2 regions of the Rhizobium sp. 768_B6_N1_8 genome follow, and region 2 is predicted to be linked to the other one. Evidence: riboswitches for the same ligand, from Rfam matches in the RefSeq annotation. Region 2 holds a riboswitch; the other holds the start of a gene.
The links. Region 2 has a riboswitch for cobalamin ahead of AB8B33_RS13130 (ABC transporter substrate-binding protein). Riboswitches for the same ligand answer to the same signal wherever they lie in the genome.
Positions count from the first base shown of each region.

Region 1 (7,893 bases), 720 kb from region 2:
AACTGGTGCGTGAAGCGGCTCCTGATCTCGAGGTCGACGGCGAAATGCACGGCGAAAGCGCGATCTCCGAGGAGCTGCGCCGCCGCGTCATGCCACACACGACGCTGCATGACGAAGCCAACCTGCTGGTCTTCCCGAATCTTGATGCGGCCAACATCACGCTCGGCGTCGTCAAGTCGATGACCGATGGCCTGCATGTCGGCCCGATCCTGCTTGGCACCGCAATGCCGGCCCATATCCTGGCGCCGTCGGTCACGTCTCGCGGCGTGGTCAACATGGCAGCGCTTGCTGTTGTCGAGGCATCGCAGCCGGCGTAAGCCGCGCTGCGGCCGTCTGCGAAGCGACGGCCGTTGGCATAGGGCATATCAGGCACGCCGTATGGATCGGCGTCCCTGATCCGAAAGCTCATCGGCGCGTTCGTTACCTTCAATGCCGGAATGGCCCTTGCACCAAGCAATCGCTATCAATGGATTCTGGGATAGCGCGATATCGACGGCTTTCCAGAGTCCCGCATCTGATATCGCCCGGTTTCTGGCCTTGCCACCTGGGTTGCTTTTCTTCCAGCCATTGTTCCTCCAGATAGGACGCCAGCTGTTGCAGCCGTCGACGGCATAGACGGAATCGCACCAGATGACCGCTGCCACGCCCTCGGCTGTGCGGTTGATCCAGATTGCCGCCTCGAGCACTGAAGTCAGTTCCATCGCATTGTTGGCGGAATTTTCTACGCCGCCGAAACCGGACGCGATTTCCACGCCATCGCGGTAGGCGACGAAGGCCCACCCGCCCTGCCGCGTACCGGGCTCATAACAGCCGTCCACGAAAACGTGAAGGCCGTGTCGGGGTTCCGGTTTTACCGGTGTCGTTGAGAGAGAACGAATCTCGTCGGAAATTCCTGTCATATCAGCCATTTAGATATCAGCGGGCTCCCGCGTAGCTGCGGGAGAGATGGGAGTGGAAGCATAGGGCTTGCTGGATAAGATCGCAAAAATGCGCTAGGAATTACTTCGAGCTTATTAAGGGAAATACGTTAAGACAAAGCGCGGTCGGTTGAAGCCGCAATTGACCGATAGATACTTTCTCATTCCGGGACGACGTCGTGAAGCGCCGAAACCTGTCTCTCCTCTTCTTTCTGGCATTTGCGGTTCCGGCAGCCGCTGAGACCAATGCGATCTGCGAGGATCTGCGCGGGCGTCTTGCCGATCTGCCGCAATCGATCGGCACGAATGGTGCCGAGATGCGCCAATATGCGGGCGCGCTTGCCGAACAGAACCTGGAATTGCGCAAGGTGCGCGGCGATCTGCGCCGCTACGGCTGCACGTCGGGCAGCATGGTCGTCGTCGGCGGCGAAAATGCCGGCTTCTGTGAGGAGCTTGAGCAGTCCGAAGCCAAGATGGTGGACAATATCCGCTACCTGCAGGACCGCCGCAACGAACTGCGCCAGGGTGGTGCCGATCCGGCCCGCGAGGGGCTGATGGCCGCACTCGAAGACAATGGCTGCAACAGCGACAGCTTTAGCGAACCTGCGCAAGGCGATGCCTATGCCCCGGCTCCTTCCATCGAGGAGCAGGCCATGCGCGGCGACACCTTCATTCCGCTTGGCGGCGGCGAGCGTTACGGCCTGCCGCGGGCGGAAATGCTTTCGCCCGTCAGCACCATCTGCGTACGCACCTGCGACGGTGGCTTCTTCCCGATCAGCAACAATGCCACCTCGGTCGATTTCGGCCGCGATGCCGCGACCTGCGCCAAGATGTGCCCTGATGTGGAGACGGAGCTCTATTACCGCGACATCTCCAGCGCCGAAGCCTCGAACATGATCTCGACGGCAACGGGCACCCCCTATGGCGCGATGAAGAATGCCTTCGCCTACAAGACCCGCGCACCCGGCGAAAAATCCGCCTGCTCCTGCAATCTGACCGCCTATTACGAGGAAATGCGCAAGAGCCAGGCAGCCTATGCGCCGGCGCCTGAGCCGAAGGGTTCGATCACCACGATCCATACAGACGCACCGAAGGCTGTGAGCGCCCCGCCCGCCCCGCAGGCGCAGGTGCCGGATCGTCCCTACGACCCCGCCAGCAACAAGGTGCGCCAGGTTGGCCCGCAATTCCTGGCCGGCGATCAGGGCAAGATCGATCTCACCAATCCGGCGACATCAGGCCCGCAGCCCCAACAACAGCAATAACCACGATATCGGCAGTCGAAATCGCATCTTCAGTTTGACGAGCGATGCTCCCGGAAGGCTGCCGCCAGTGTGCGCAGCGCCGCACGCGACTTGGCATCCGTCAGTGTCGAATGCAGCACGACCTCGGAGGATGGCAGCGCTGGCAGGCCGAAGCGCTCGCTGACCTCGATCGTGCCGACGGGCGCCAGACGATGGGAGAAGGTCGAGACGGCAAGCCCGGCTGAAACGGCTGCTGTCACAGCCGAAGAGCCTCCGCCGAGGAAGACTTCCGCCCAGGGAATACCGGCCGCATCGAGCGCCCGGGTGCAGACATCCCGCACCTTGCAGTTGGGCGACAGTGCTGCAAGACGCAGCGGTTCGCCGTGGCGATATTCGAATTGCGGCGTTGCAAACCAGCCGAAATGCTCTGGTGCCAGAACCTCGCCATCGCGCCGGTCCTCATCCCGACGGACGATCGCCGCATCCAGGTCGCCGCGATCGAAGGCGGCGAGCAACTCGCAGGAATTGTCGAGCCGCACCTCGATCGTCAACCCCGGGTCATGGGCATTGAGGCGCGCAAGCAGCGTCGGCACTTCCGGGCCGGCGACATGGGCCGCAATGCCCAGCCTGAAATGACGGCGCGACGAGGAAAGTGCCGCGACCGCACGGTCATGGGCGGCGAGGAATTCCCGTGCGGCATCAAGAAATACCGCCCCCTGTGCCGAAAGCCGCACCAGCCGCGGCGTGCGTTCGATCAGCCGATGGCCGAGCCGCTCCTCCAGCCGTTTGAGCTTGACGCTAATCGCCCCTTGCGTGCTGCCGAGCTCATTGGCGGCGCGGGTGAAGCTCTTGTTCTCGGCGATCGTCACGAAAGCCTGAACGGAATCGACATCGAGCATGGTCATTGGATCTATCCGAAATTGTTGTGTCTGAAATAGTCAATCATCCAATTCTGTAATGATCAAGCTCTGCTTATGCTGACGCAAATGGACGACAACGGATGTCACCCTTGTAAGTCTCAACGTCGAAAGGCCAAAGCATGACCTCTGCCTCACCTCAATCCTCACGTATCAGAGGCATCGTCGCCCTGATGGCGGCCTGCCTCTCCTCACTGATGTTCGGCCTTGAAATATCGAGCGTACCGGCAATCCTGCCGACGCTGGAAAAGGTGCTGCATGCCGATTTCAGCGCGCTGCAATGGATCATGAATGCCTATACGATCGCCGTGACGACGGTGCTGATGGCCGCAGGCACATTAGCCGATCGCTACGGCCGCAAGCGCGTCTTCCTGATCGGCATTGCCGCCTTTGGCCTCACCTCGCTGATTGCCGGCCTTGCTCAGGATGTTTCGCTGCTAATCGTTGCTCGCTTTCTGCAGGGTATGAGCGGCGGCGTGATGCTGATCTGCCAGGTGGCCGTCCTCTCCCATCAATTCCCGGAGGGCAGAGCCCGCAGCATGGCCTTCGGCTGGTGGGGCATCATCTTCGGGATCGGCCTCGGCTTTGGCCCGATCATAGGCGTTGCGATCGTAGCAGCCGCCGGCTGGCAATGGGTCTTCCTCATCCATGCCGTGCTGGCAGCCATGACGGTGGCCCTTGCCGTAACGGGCGTTGAGGAATCGCGTGACCCCGCTGCAGGACGGCTCGATATCGCCGGCATCGCCACCCTTTCGCTGGCGGTCTTCTGCCTCGCTTTCTTCATCACCCAGGGTCCGGCTCTCGGCTTTGCCAGCCCTGCCGCGCTTGCCACTATCGGACTTTCCGCGGCAAGCCTCATCGCCTTCATCTTCGCCGAGAGGCTGAACCCGCGACCGATGTTCGATGCCTCGGTCTTCGGCATCCGCGCCTTCTCGGGCGCCATCATCGGCTCGGCTGCCATGAATATCAGCTTCTGGCCCTTCATGATCTATCTGCCGATCTGGTATGAAGCCGGTCTCGGTTATGGCAGTGTGGCCGCGGGTCTGGCGCTGCTTGCCTATACGCTGCCGACGCTCGTCGTACCGCCGCTCGCCGAACGGCTCATGCTGCGCTATCGGCCGGGCATCATCATTCCCGGCGGCCTTTTCACCATCGGGCTCGGCTTCCTGCTGATGAAATCAGGCAGTGCCGCCGCCGCGCCAAGCTGGCTGACGATGCTGCCCGGCGCGCTGCTTGCCGGCATCGGGCTTGGCTTCACCAACACTCCGGTCACCAATACGACGACAGGCGCTGTCTCCAGCGATCGCGCCGGCATGGCTTCCGGCATCGACATGAGCGCCCGGATGATCTCGCTCGCCATCAACATCGCCGTCATGGGCTTCATCCTGTTCAGCGGCGTGCTCTCCCACCTCAAGAGCACCTTGCCAACCTCGACGGATGCCGGCGACCTGCGCCTGCTCGCCGAACGGATCTCCGCCGGCAACATCGCCTCCCTGCCAGACATTCCGGCCGGGACGGCGCATGATGCGCTCGTCGCAGGCTTCGGCGGCGTCATGCTCTATGGCGCGATCGGCGTCTGGCTTCTCGCCGCCGCAAGCTTCCTCGTCTTCGCCCATTGGAAGACACCGGCCTGTGCCAGGGATTGCGGCACCCAGCCGGCAGCATGATGCACACCCGCGCCGGCTCAGACCGGCGCGGCCTCGCTTTCCACCTGCCCCCAGCCGTCATGGAAAACCAGCTCTTCCAGCGCCATCCGCTGCCGCCAGCCTTTGACCGCCAGTTCCGGCTTATCATAGAGCCGGTCGACGAAGCCGGCGCAGAGCCAGGCTACCACCTCGATATGATTGGGAATGCCGAGGATCTCCTTCAGGTCACCCTCGCGAAAAATGCTGACCCAGCCGATGCCCACCCCTTCGGCTCGTGCCGCAAGCCACAGGTTCTGGATGGCGCAGACGGTGGAATAGCTGTCCATGCGCGGATTATGTGTGCGCCCCAGCACCACGCTGCCGCTGCGGGTTGGATCGCAGGTCACGCAGATGCCGAGCGGCGCCTGGACAATGCCTTCGAGCTTCAGCGAACGGTATTGCTCCTGCCGCTCGCCGTCGAACATGCGGGTCGCTTCCTCATTCGCCTTGAGGAAGGCATCGCGTACCCGCGCCCTCACCTCGACGCTCTTCACCAGAATGAAATTCCACGGCTGCATGAAGCCGACCGAGGGCGCGTGATGCGCGGCGGTCAAAAGACGCGTCACCAGATCATCCGGCAAGGGATCGGGCAGGAACTGGCTGCGCACGTCACGCCGCGTCATGATCGCGTGATAGACGGCCTCGCGTTCGGCCGCAGAAAAGCTGGATGCCGGGCAAACGGCATCATCAATGGGTCGCATCGTCAAATCCCCAACAACGCAACCGCCCGCCGTCCGCGCGGGTTGGGTCTATCTTGCCAGGCCGGTCTTCTGACTTGGCGTCATCCGCTTGGCCGCCGCCTTCCCGGCCTTGCGGCCAGTGGCATTCTATGCGGCAAGCGTCGGCCTTACAGCGTTGGGCACGTTCCGGTCTTGCACCGGATTCCCGATTCTCCCGCTTGTGAAAGCGGGCACCTGACGGGTGATCTATGGCGCGGAAACGGCATGGCGGCAAGCTGCATGCGACATTCATTTCGTGGACAGGCTGAAAATGCTGGCCTAGAACGAGACCCGACGCCGCTGGCGCCGAATCCCCTCTCATTGCCTTCCGGTTGCCCGTGTCCCGCCTAACACCAATGATCCTTGCAGTCGCCCTGTTCATGGAACAGATGGATTCGACCGTGATCGCCACCAGCCTGCCGGCGATTGCTGCCGATATAGGCACTTCGCCGATCGCGCTGAAACTTGCGGTAACGAGCTACCTCGTGGCGCTCGCAATCTTCATTCCGATCAGCGGCTGGATGTCGGATCGCTTCGGTGCACGAAACATCTTCCGCCTAGCGATCTTCGTTTTCATGGTTGGCTCGGTCGCCTGCGCATTCTCCAATTCTATCGCCGCCTTCGTCATTTCCCGCCTCATCCAGGGTGCCGGCGGCTCGATGATGACGCCGGTCGGGCGATTGCTCCTGGTGCGCGGCACGCCACGTCACCAGTTGGTGAATGCCATGGCATGGCTGACCATTCCCGCGCTGATCGGCCCGATCATGGGGCCGCCGATCGGCGGCTTCCTGACGACCTATCTCAGCTGGCACTGGATCTTCTGGATCAATGTGCCGATAGGCATTATCGGCATCGTCCTCGTCACCCGTTTCCTGCCGGCCGTCGAGCCGCGCAGCCCGAAGCCGATGGATTTTCCGGGCTTCTTCCTGTCGGGCATCGGCTTTGCCGGTTTCGTCTTCGGGCTCTCGGTCATCAGCCTGCCCGCCGTTCCCGTCATCTACGGCTATGTCACTGTGGCCGTCGGCGTCCTCTCCGGCATTCTCTATCTCGTGCATGCCAGGCGCACCCCGCATCCGCTGCTCGATCCCAAGATGTTTCGTTACCCGATGTTCCGGGCGGCAATCCTCGGCGCCTCGAATTTCCGCATGGGGCTCGGCGCGCTGCCCTTCCTCATGCCGCTGATGCTGCAACTCGGCTTCGGCCTGACGCCGCTGCAGTCAGGCTCGATAACGTTCATCAGCGCTCTTGGCTCCATGGGCTCGAAATTTGCAGCCACCCGCACGTATAACGCCTTCGGCTTCCGCAACGTCATTGCGCTGACGACCTTCCTCGCGGCGATCTTCCTCGGCGTGAACGGCTTCTTCACTGCCGAAACGCCGATGTATGTCATCATGGGCTATCTTCTTGTCGGCGGCCTCCTGCGCTCCATGGCCTTTTCCGGGGTCAACGCCATGGCCTTCGGCGATGTGGACGAGGCCGACAGCAGTCAGGCGACCGCCATCAATGCGGTGGCGCAGCGCATCTCCATGGCCATGGGTGTTGCCGTCGCCGGCACGATCCTGGAAATCTCCTCGAGCTTCCACGGCGGCAAGCTTTTGGTCTCGGATTTTCATATCGCCTTCTTCATCGTGGCGGCGATATCAGCACTTGCCTGCATCACTTTCCTGCGCCTGCCTGCCAATGCCGGCGAGGAGCTGACGACACGCCGCCACAAGAACAGACATGCCGAGACGGCAGAACCGGAAGAGGCCCAGGGACAGGCAATAGCGGAGAGCCGCTGAAAACTTCACGGATCTGTCGTTTTTCCTCACAGATTCTACGTGACAATTCCGATCGGCATGGCTACATAAGCCGCATGTCGATTTCGTCCGTTTACGCATCGCGATTTTATTCGTACCGCTACTTCCAGCGGATGCGGGTCTGTGCGTAACCGAAACTAACGCGACGACAACCCGAACAGCCGCTAGTCAACCTGGCGGCTTTTTTGTTCCGCCACGGTATGACCAAACAGGAGAGCATACCGTGACTGACACTATTGATGATCTGCGCATCGTCGAGATCACCCCGCTGACCAAGCCTGCCGATATCCTTTCGGAAATCCCGCGTGACGCCTCCGTTACCAAGACAGTAACCAGCACGCGCGACACGATCCACAATATCCTGACCGGTCAGGACGACCGGCAGCTCGTCATCATCGGCCCCTGCTCGATCCACGATCCGGCAGCCGCCCGCGAATACGCATCCCGTCTCGTCGAGCAGCGACGACGCTTGTCTGGCGATCTCGAAATCGTCATGCGCGTCTATTTCGAAAAGCCCCGCACCACCGTCGGCTGGAAGGGCCTGATGAACGATCCGCATCTTGACGGCAGCTACCGCATCGAGGAAGGCCTGCGCCTCGCGCGGCGCCTGCTGCT
Region 1 is NZ_JBPWPV010000001.1:1,822,771-1,830,663, forward strand. It holds gene AB8B33_RS09255 (NADP-dependent malic enzyme) at 1-317, shown strand, start outside; gene AB8B33_RS09260 (ribonuclease H family protein) at 366-899, opposite strand; gene AB8B33_RS09265 (DUF2865 domain-containing protein) at 1,097-2,179, shown strand; gene AB8B33_RS09270 (LysR family transcriptional regulator) at 2,209-3,063, opposite strand; gene AB8B33_RS09275 (MFS transporter) at 3,198-4,742, shown strand; gene bluB (5,6-dimethylbenzimidazole synthase) at 4,760-5,461, opposite strand; cobalamin riboswitch at 5,504-5,693, opposite strand; gene AB8B33_RS09285 (DHA2 family efflux MFS transporter permease subunit) at 5,836-7,260, shown strand; gene AB8B33_RS09290 (3-deoxy-7-phosphoheptulonate synthase) at 7,502-7,893, shown strand, end outside.
Region 1: another riboswitch for cobalamin. It lies ahead of bluB (5,6-dimethylbenzimidazole synthase); the one in region 2 lies ahead of AB8B33_RS13130 (ABC transporter substrate-binding protein).

Region 2 (7,893 bases):
GGTCGCCAACAGCAACAGCCAGACTATGATGCTCGCCGCCTGACGCGGCAGGCCTTCCCGCTTATCAATTCTGAAAGATTGGAGTTCGCCGATGCGCGAAGCGATGCAACTCGTCCCCATGGTCGTCGAACAATCCTCCCGAGGGGAGCGATCTTTCGACATCTATTCCCGCCTCTTGCGTGAGCGGATCATCTTTCTGAACGGCGAGATCAACGACGGCGTGTCCGCCCTCGTCTGCGCCCAGCTTCTGTTCCTGGAGGCAGAAAATCCCAAGAAGCCGATCAACCTCTACATCAATTCGCCGGGCGGCGTCGTGACCAGCGGTTTTGCCATGTACGACACGATGCGTTTCATCCGCGCGCCGGTGCACACGCTCTGCATGGGAACGGCCCGCTCGATGGGCTCCTTCCTGCTGATGGCCGGCCAGCCGGGAGAGCGATATGCCCTTCCGAATGCCAGCATCCTCATCCACCAGCCCCTCGGCGGCTTCCAGGGCCAGGCGTCCGATATGCTCATTCATGCCGAGGAAATCAGGAAGACGAAGCAGCTCATGACCAGCCTCTATGCCGAGCATTGCGGGCGATCCTATGAAGAGTTCGAGCAGGCGATGGATCGGGACCGCTTCATGAGGGCTGAAGAGGCCCTGGAATGGGGGCTGATCGACCGCATCCTGACGGATCGAGAGGATGTGGCAGAGGTAGGAGCGCAATAGCCATGCGCCCCGCCCTCGCCAGCCTAAACCTCAGCTACCGGCCTTCAATGCCGTATTGCAAAGGCTCCAATAGCCGCCGCCCTTCTGGATCCATTTCAGATCGTTGAGCGTGCCGGCATCCTTGTTGGCATGATAGCTGTCGACGCAGGTATGCAGCCGGCCCTTGGCAGGCGTTTCGCTGGCGTATTTCTTGTCGATCGCCTTCGGCATGGTCACGCCCTTGGGGGCCTTGACCGTCGGCTTTGCGGGCTCCTTGTCCGTCGTTGCGGCCACTGCCTTGTCATCGGCAGCATCTTCGGCGGCCGCATCCGCGCCACAGAACTTCGCCCGGAAGTCGTTCCACTTCATGTCCTTGGCCGAACCATCGGCCTTGGCCGTCTGATATTTGGCGCTGCATTCCTTCATGGTCAGCGCGGAGGCCGGAGAAACGAAGAAGGCGGCGGCAATCAACGCTCCGGCGGAAGCGGGCACAAGCAATCTCGCAATCATGGGATATCCTCGTGTTGGGGGCAGTTCACGGCATGCACGTCTTTGGGGCCCCAAATCTTTGAGACCCCAAGTCTTTGAAGCCTATGAAACGGTTCCATTGGGCGTTGCCGCATCGACGGCTTTCGGCAGATGCTCGGCAAGCAGCTTGGACACATCATCGGCATTGACGCCGAACTTGGCGGCGAGATCGCGCAGCTGATCGGACGACAAGGCCGCCTGGATCTGTTCCGCCGATACGGGAAGATTGTGGCCGGTGCCGATCCAGGATGAGACCTGCTCGCCGAGGCCCGCCGAATTGAGCTGGGAAACGATGCCCTGCAGCCCTCCGGCATTGTCGAATATTCTGGTTGCAACCGCGACGTAATCGACCTGCCTGCCGGCAAGCACATCAGAGAGAACACCGCCTAAACCGTCGAAAATACTCATGGTTGCTCCTCCACCCATCAGCGGATTCTACATTAGCATGAGGTAAAATTTCTGTCATTCCGGATTTGCGAAACGACAGCCTTCCCTCCGCAAACAATACTTCTCGCTGGCCCTGCTTGACGTTGCCCATGGTGACGTCCTAAGTCGGGGGAGACGGTTCCCCGAGGAGAACTTCGAGGGGATTAATAGGGAACACGGTGCGGACGACCCAAAAGGGACCAAGACCGTGGCTGCCCCCGCAACTGTAAGCGGATTGCCGGTTATATCCGGAATGAATGCCTCGTCGTTCATTCCAGGACATCACCGGCGAGCTGGTCACTCCAAGTGCCACTGCGCGCAAGCGCGGGAAGGCAGATGACCGGCTGACATCCGCGAGCCAGGAGACCTGCCGTCAATCGCAATCCAATCAGCCAGGCGGGGATGCCTGGACAAGGAGCAGATATGATTGACCTTATTTCCTGCCGCTTGCCGCACGCGATCCGTCCCGATTGGACCACCCGCCGCTAGCCCTCCTCCACGTTTGGCTCACGCATCTGCGCGCGCCGGCGTCTGCTGGCCCTTTTCCTTCCGATCGAGAGTTTCCAATGCGCCAGATTATTCCAGGCTTTTCCCTTGCGTTCGGGCTCGCCAGCCTTTGCCTGGCCGACCTTGCAGCACCCGCCTTCGCCGCCACCCAATATCCCCTCACCCTCAGCAATTGCGGCCAGCAAGTCACCTTCGAGAAGGCACCGGCCAAGATCGTTTCGATCGGCCAGGGCATGACCGAAGTGCTCCTCTCGCTCGGCCTTGCCGACAAGATCGCCGGCACCGCCGTCTGGGTCGGCCCGGTCCTGCCGCAATATGCCGAGGCCAACAGCAAGATCAGACGCCTGGCCGACAACGACCCGAGCTTCGAATCCGTCGTCGGTGCCGAGCCCGATCTGGTGGCTGCCGAATTCGAATGGCATGTCGGCGCCCAAGGCTCCGTCGGCAAGCGCGAGCAATTCAAAGACCTCGGCATCAACACCTATATCGCGCCGGCCGATTGCGTCGCCAAGATCAACACCGATGGCGGAGACGGCGTGCGCAAGGAGCTGTTCACGATGGACCTGATCTATCAGGAAATCGCCGAACTCTCCGAAATCTTCGACGTGAAGGACCGGGGCGATAAACTGATCGCCGACCTGAAGAAGCGCGAGGCCGCGGCCGTTGCCTCCGTTTCAGGCGCGGCAGCCAAGAACCTGCCCGTCGTCTTCTGGTTCTCCAGCAAGGAGGTGAAAGGCGATGCCTTCATCGCCGGCAAGAACAGCGCGCCGGCCTATATCCTGAAGACGCTCGGCGCAAAGAACGTCGTGACGACTGAAGAGGAATGGCCCCTCGTCGGCTGGGAAACGATTGCGCAGGCCAATCCCGCCGTCATCGTCATCGCCACCATGGACCGCCGCCGCTATGCCGCCGACGATCCCAAGGTGAAGGTGGATTTCCTGGAAAACGATCCGGTCACAAGGGAGCTCGATGCCGTCAAAAACAAGCGCTTCATCATGATGGACGCGCAGTCGATGAACCCGACGATCCGCACGATCGACGGCATCGAAATCCTGGCAAAGGGCATCGCCGCCTCCGGTCTGGCGCAGTGAGCCAGGCTGCCTTGCCACAGAGGAAATGGTGGGCGCTTGCCGCGCTCACCATCGCCGCCTTCCTCCTGCTCGGCCTGATGGTCAGCCTCGCCGTATCGATCGGCGAGATATCGATCCCGCTCGCCACCACGGCAAAGGCGGTTTCCAACCGCCTGTTCGGCACGGCATTCGAACTCAGCCGCATCCACCAGGGCATTGTCTGGGATTACCGCCTCAGCCGCGCGCTGGTGGCGGCAAGCGCCGGGGCGTCGCTCGCGCTTTGCGGCGTGGTGCTGCAGGCCCTGCTGCGCAATCCGCTCGCCGAACCTTATGTGCTCGGCATTTCCGCCGGCGCCTCCACCGGCGCCGTCTGCGTCATGATCTTAGGCCTCGGCTATGGCGTGCTCGGCCTCTCCGGCGGCGCCTTCATCGGCGCCGTCATCGCCTTTCTTCTGGTCGGCATTCTGGCGGCGGGCGCGGGCGGCACCAGCGAGCGCATCATTCTCTGCGGCGTGGCGGGCTCGCAGCTCTTCAACGCGCTGACCTCCTATATCGTCACCACCTCGGCCAATGCCGAACAGGCGCGCGGCGTACTCTTCTGGCTCTTAGGGTCGCTCAGTGGCGTGCGCTGGCCGGATGTCTATCTCTCCGTGCCGATCGCGCTGACAGGCTTCGTCGTCTGTCTTGCCCATGCGCGCGCGCTCGATGCCTTCGCCTTCGGCACGGATGCCGCAGCCTCCCTCGGCATCGCCGTGCGCCGCGTGCAGTTCACCCTGCTCGGCGTGACAGCGGCGATGACGGCAGGCGTGGTCAGCATGGTCGGTTCCATCGGCTTCGTCGGTCTCGTCATTCCCCATGCCGCCCGCTTCCTCGTCGGCCCCGCGCATGGCCGCCTGCTGCCGGCGACTGCGCTTGGCGGAGCGATCTTCATGGTCGGCGCCGACATCGTCTCGCGCATCATCATTCCCCAGCAGATCCTGCCTATCGGCGTCGTCACCGCGCTCTTCGGCGCACCGGCCTTCGCCATCATCCTCTATCGCGTGCGGAGAAGCGCATGAGCATATCAGTCGACAAGGTCACCTATGCCGCCGGCAATACCATCATCGTCAATGGCATCAGCATATCGGTCGAAAGGGGCAAGGTGCTCGGCCTGCTCGGGCCGAACGGCTCCGGCAAATCGAGCCTGCTGCGCCTGATCTGCCGGCTGCGGCAGGTCAAAAGCGGCATCATCCGCCTTGGCGACGACGATGTCTCCGGCCTCACGCGCTGCCCTTGCCCGCCGCATCGCCTTCGTCGAACAGCAGTCGACGACCGACACGCAGCTCACCGTGCGCGATATCGTCCGCCTCGGCCGCACGCCGCATCGCGGCCTCATCTCCTCCTGGGGACCCGATGACGATGCCGCCGTTGCGGAAGCGCTCGCCCGCGTCGACATGGGCGAGCGCGCCGGCCAGCTGTGGCAGACACTGTCAGGCGGCGAACGCCAGCGCGTGCATATCGCCAGAGCGCTCGCCCAGACGCCAAGCGAACTCCTGCTCGACGAACCGACCAACCATCTCGATATCCAGCACCAGCTCGATATCCTGGCGCTGGTCGCCAAACTCGGCCTCACCTCCATCATCGCGCTCCACGATCTCAATCTGGCGGCGATGTTCTGCGATCATCTGGCCGTGCTGCAGAAGGGCGAGGTCGTGGCCGCAGGCACGCCCGAGGAGGTGCTCACCGAAGCCTTGATCGCCCGCGTCTTCGGCGTGCGCGCCCATATCGAAAGATCGGCCGTGCATGGCCGCACACATATCCAGTATCGGATGGGCTGAGAGATGGATGGCGTAAATTTCGATCTGAAGGAAGAGATCCGCGACTACTGGTCGAAACGTTCGGAAACCTTCGACCTCGCCTTCGGCCACAAGATCGCCCCCGGCCCGGAGGCCGATGCCTGGCAGAAGCCGATCCGCGATGCCCTCGGCCCTGAGCCCAAGCGCGTGCTGGAACTTGCCTGCGGCACTGGCGAAGTGACCCGCCTGATCCACGATCTCGGCCATGACGTCACCGCGCTCGATTTCTCCGAAGCGATGCTGAAGGTTGCCCGCGCCAAACACGCCGGCAAGGAGCGCCTGCGCTTCATCTTGGCGGACGCCGAAAACACCCTGGAGCCGGATGCACACTACGACGCGATCATCTGCCGCCACCTGGTCTGGACGCTGACCCGGCCGCAGGAAAGTTTTGCCGAATGGTTCCGCATCCTCAAACCAGGCGGCCTGCTGCTCGTCTTCGACGGCGACTGGGCAAGCCCGAAACCGACCGGCCGCATCGCCAGCCTGCTGATAACATGTGTCGACCGCCTCATCGGTGCAGACAGCAACTATGACGGCGCGCTCAGCACCCGCCGCGCCCGCATCATGTCAGCCCTGCCCTTCGGCTCCGGCCTGCGTCCCGACATGCTGCTGCCGCTTCTGACATCGGCGGGCTTTACAGGCATCGAACTGCACTCCCATGCCCCGATCGCCCGGGCGCAGAGGAAGAATGCCAACCTCAGAAACAAGCTTAGAACCCTGGTCTACCGCCGTTTCATCCTGACCTGCCGGCGGCCCTGATCCGTTGCGAATGGGGGCTGACCTGTCAGCCACCGCCTACCAGTTGCCGGGATCGGCAGTATGATCGACAGCGGCGAATTCGTCCGCCTTAGCCCGATCGAGTGTCACAGTTCTCGTCCTCTTCGTCTCGTCCGCGACCAGATAGCGAAGCGGTGCCGCGTCCTTGGCAAGCTCCTGATAGACGAGAAGCGCGGCCTCCTCGGCGGTATCGGCCTCGATCTCTCGCGTGATGGACACAGTGAACTTCTGCATGGCTTCGGGCCTTCTCGATCGTCGCGGGCATGGGCGCAATGTCCACCGCCTGACAATAAGCGCAGAGCCGAATAGTTCAAGCTGCCCCTGCCCTCGACTATCAGCCGCCACAGACGGAAGCCATTGGCAGCGGCCGGCTTTGAGCGGCGTACCGTCGTGGCAATGGGAGACGGTGATCAAGGAGGCCACATGACAGAACGGCGGCGCTAATATTCGCCCTGTTGACCCAAAAGAACTGTCGGCACCTATTTGAACATCTCAGGCGAATAGGTGCCGTCGCTGTTCAATATCTCAGCGCGTTGCTGCAGCCGGCAGAGATATTGGTGGATCGAGCATCTGATTCCTGTCAGCGGTCGAACCATAAAGCGCCGCATAACGCCGACATCTATCCAGATGAGCCGGAAGTGGGGAGCATCCGGCTCACAGGTTTCGGCATAACCAAGAAATGACGGAGATCGAATATCCGAGCCATCAACGAGCTTTCACGGTTTGCGTGCTCGGATGTGTAGGAAGATTGGCGCAACGCGGGTATCGGCTACTACAGGTTCGGCAAGGGCGACTTCCGGCGATGCCATTGGTTCGCCAAACGCCTCGATTATGAAGCCGGCACCGACGATCATGGATACCCAGCTTGTCAGCGTGCGATGGAAACGCGGCACCGAAAAGGGTGTCAGCGCTGCACGCTCTTCAGCTGGAATCTCGGAAAACAGCCAGCGCTCGATGCGCCCGTCGGTCTCATCGAAATAGTCGGCAACCTGAACGGCAACTGCAGAGCCGCTCTCATCGCGGATATTGCGGCGGGTCGGCGGAACGAAACATGGATGCAGAATCGAAAACTGCAAGAACCCACCGGGCTTCAGAATGCGGTGAAGGCTCCCCAAAACTTTTTGCTGGTCAGCCATGTCCATCAGCGACATAAAGGCGGTGACGAAATCAAAATTCCCTTCCGGAAAGTCAAGGCTCTGGCCGTCGCCAACCACGTAGTCGATACCGAGTGGGTCCTGTGCCTCCGTTTGGCGGGCATAGCGAATGAAGGTAGGTGCGATGTCCACCCCGGTCATGCGGGCACCAAGTTGGGCTACTGCGCGGGTATTGGTGCCTTCACCACAACCGAGATCAAGTCCCGTCAGACCTGCGATCGGGGGTAACATGTCCAGAAAGGCGGGCGTGTTAAGTGCGTCGCGATATTTGTCGTAACCAGCACGACTATAGATCGTCCAAGTCTCCGCATTGCTTTCCCAATGGGTGGCGACATCGTTTGTGTTCATGCTCATCGTCCTTCACGTCCTTCCAATCTTTGCTTCTACGTCCGCTTGCCATCCGCAGCGGCATTCGCACAAACCGCAGCGCGAGCCTCGAGATCAGCTCATTTCCGCCGTCGGCTGAACGACAGCCGACGCAGGCACGTGTTTCCAGTTCTTGAGGTCCGACGCCTTAAGACCGGAATGAAAATCGATCAGGTCTGCTGGGCCAATCATGTTTGCCAAATCCAATCCCCCTCGGCGCACAATCAAAAGGTGTTCTCTCTTATCGAGAAAACACCTTGTGTAGAGCTTATCCGAGAAGAACGTGGGCCACGGCCCGCCTCAGCAACCCATCCCTGCCGCTCAAACAGACCGCATCAACCCGCCATCGACCTTCAGGCTCTGGCCGGTAATATACCCCGCCCCATCGGACACCAGAAACGCAATGGTCGCCGCCACTTCGGCGCTCGTGCCATAGCGCTGCATCGGCACGGTCTCGCGCCGCTCTTCGGTCGCAGGCAGGCTGTCGATCCAGCCGGGCAGCACATTGTTCATGCGGATGTTCTCGGCCGCATAGGTAT
Region 2 is NZ_JBPWPV010000001.1:2,537,834-2,545,726, forward strand. It holds gene AB8B33_RS13110 (hypothetical protein) at 1-43, shown strand, start outside; gene AB8B33_RS13115 (ATP-dependent Clp protease proteolytic subunit) at 92-712, shown strand; gene AB8B33_RS13120 (hypothetical protein) at 743-1,201, opposite strand; gene AB8B33_RS13125 (YidB family protein) at 1,283-1,627, opposite strand; cobalamin riboswitch at 1,765-2,034, shown strand; gene AB8B33_RS13130 (ABC transporter substrate-binding protein) at 2,212-3,243, shown strand; gene AB8B33_RS13135 (FecCD family ABC transporter permease) at 3,255-4,280, shown strand; partial or broken gene AB8B33_RS13140 (ABC transporter ATP-binding protein) at 4,277-5,039, shown strand; gene AB8B33_RS13145 (class I SAM-dependent methyltransferase) at 5,043-5,816, shown strand; gene AB8B33_RS13150 (hypothetical protein) at 5,853-6,068, opposite strand; gene AB8B33_RS13155 (class I SAM-dependent methyltransferase) at 6,551-7,336, opposite strand; gene AB8B33_RS13160 (SDR family oxidoreductase) at 7,676-7,893, opposite strand, start outside.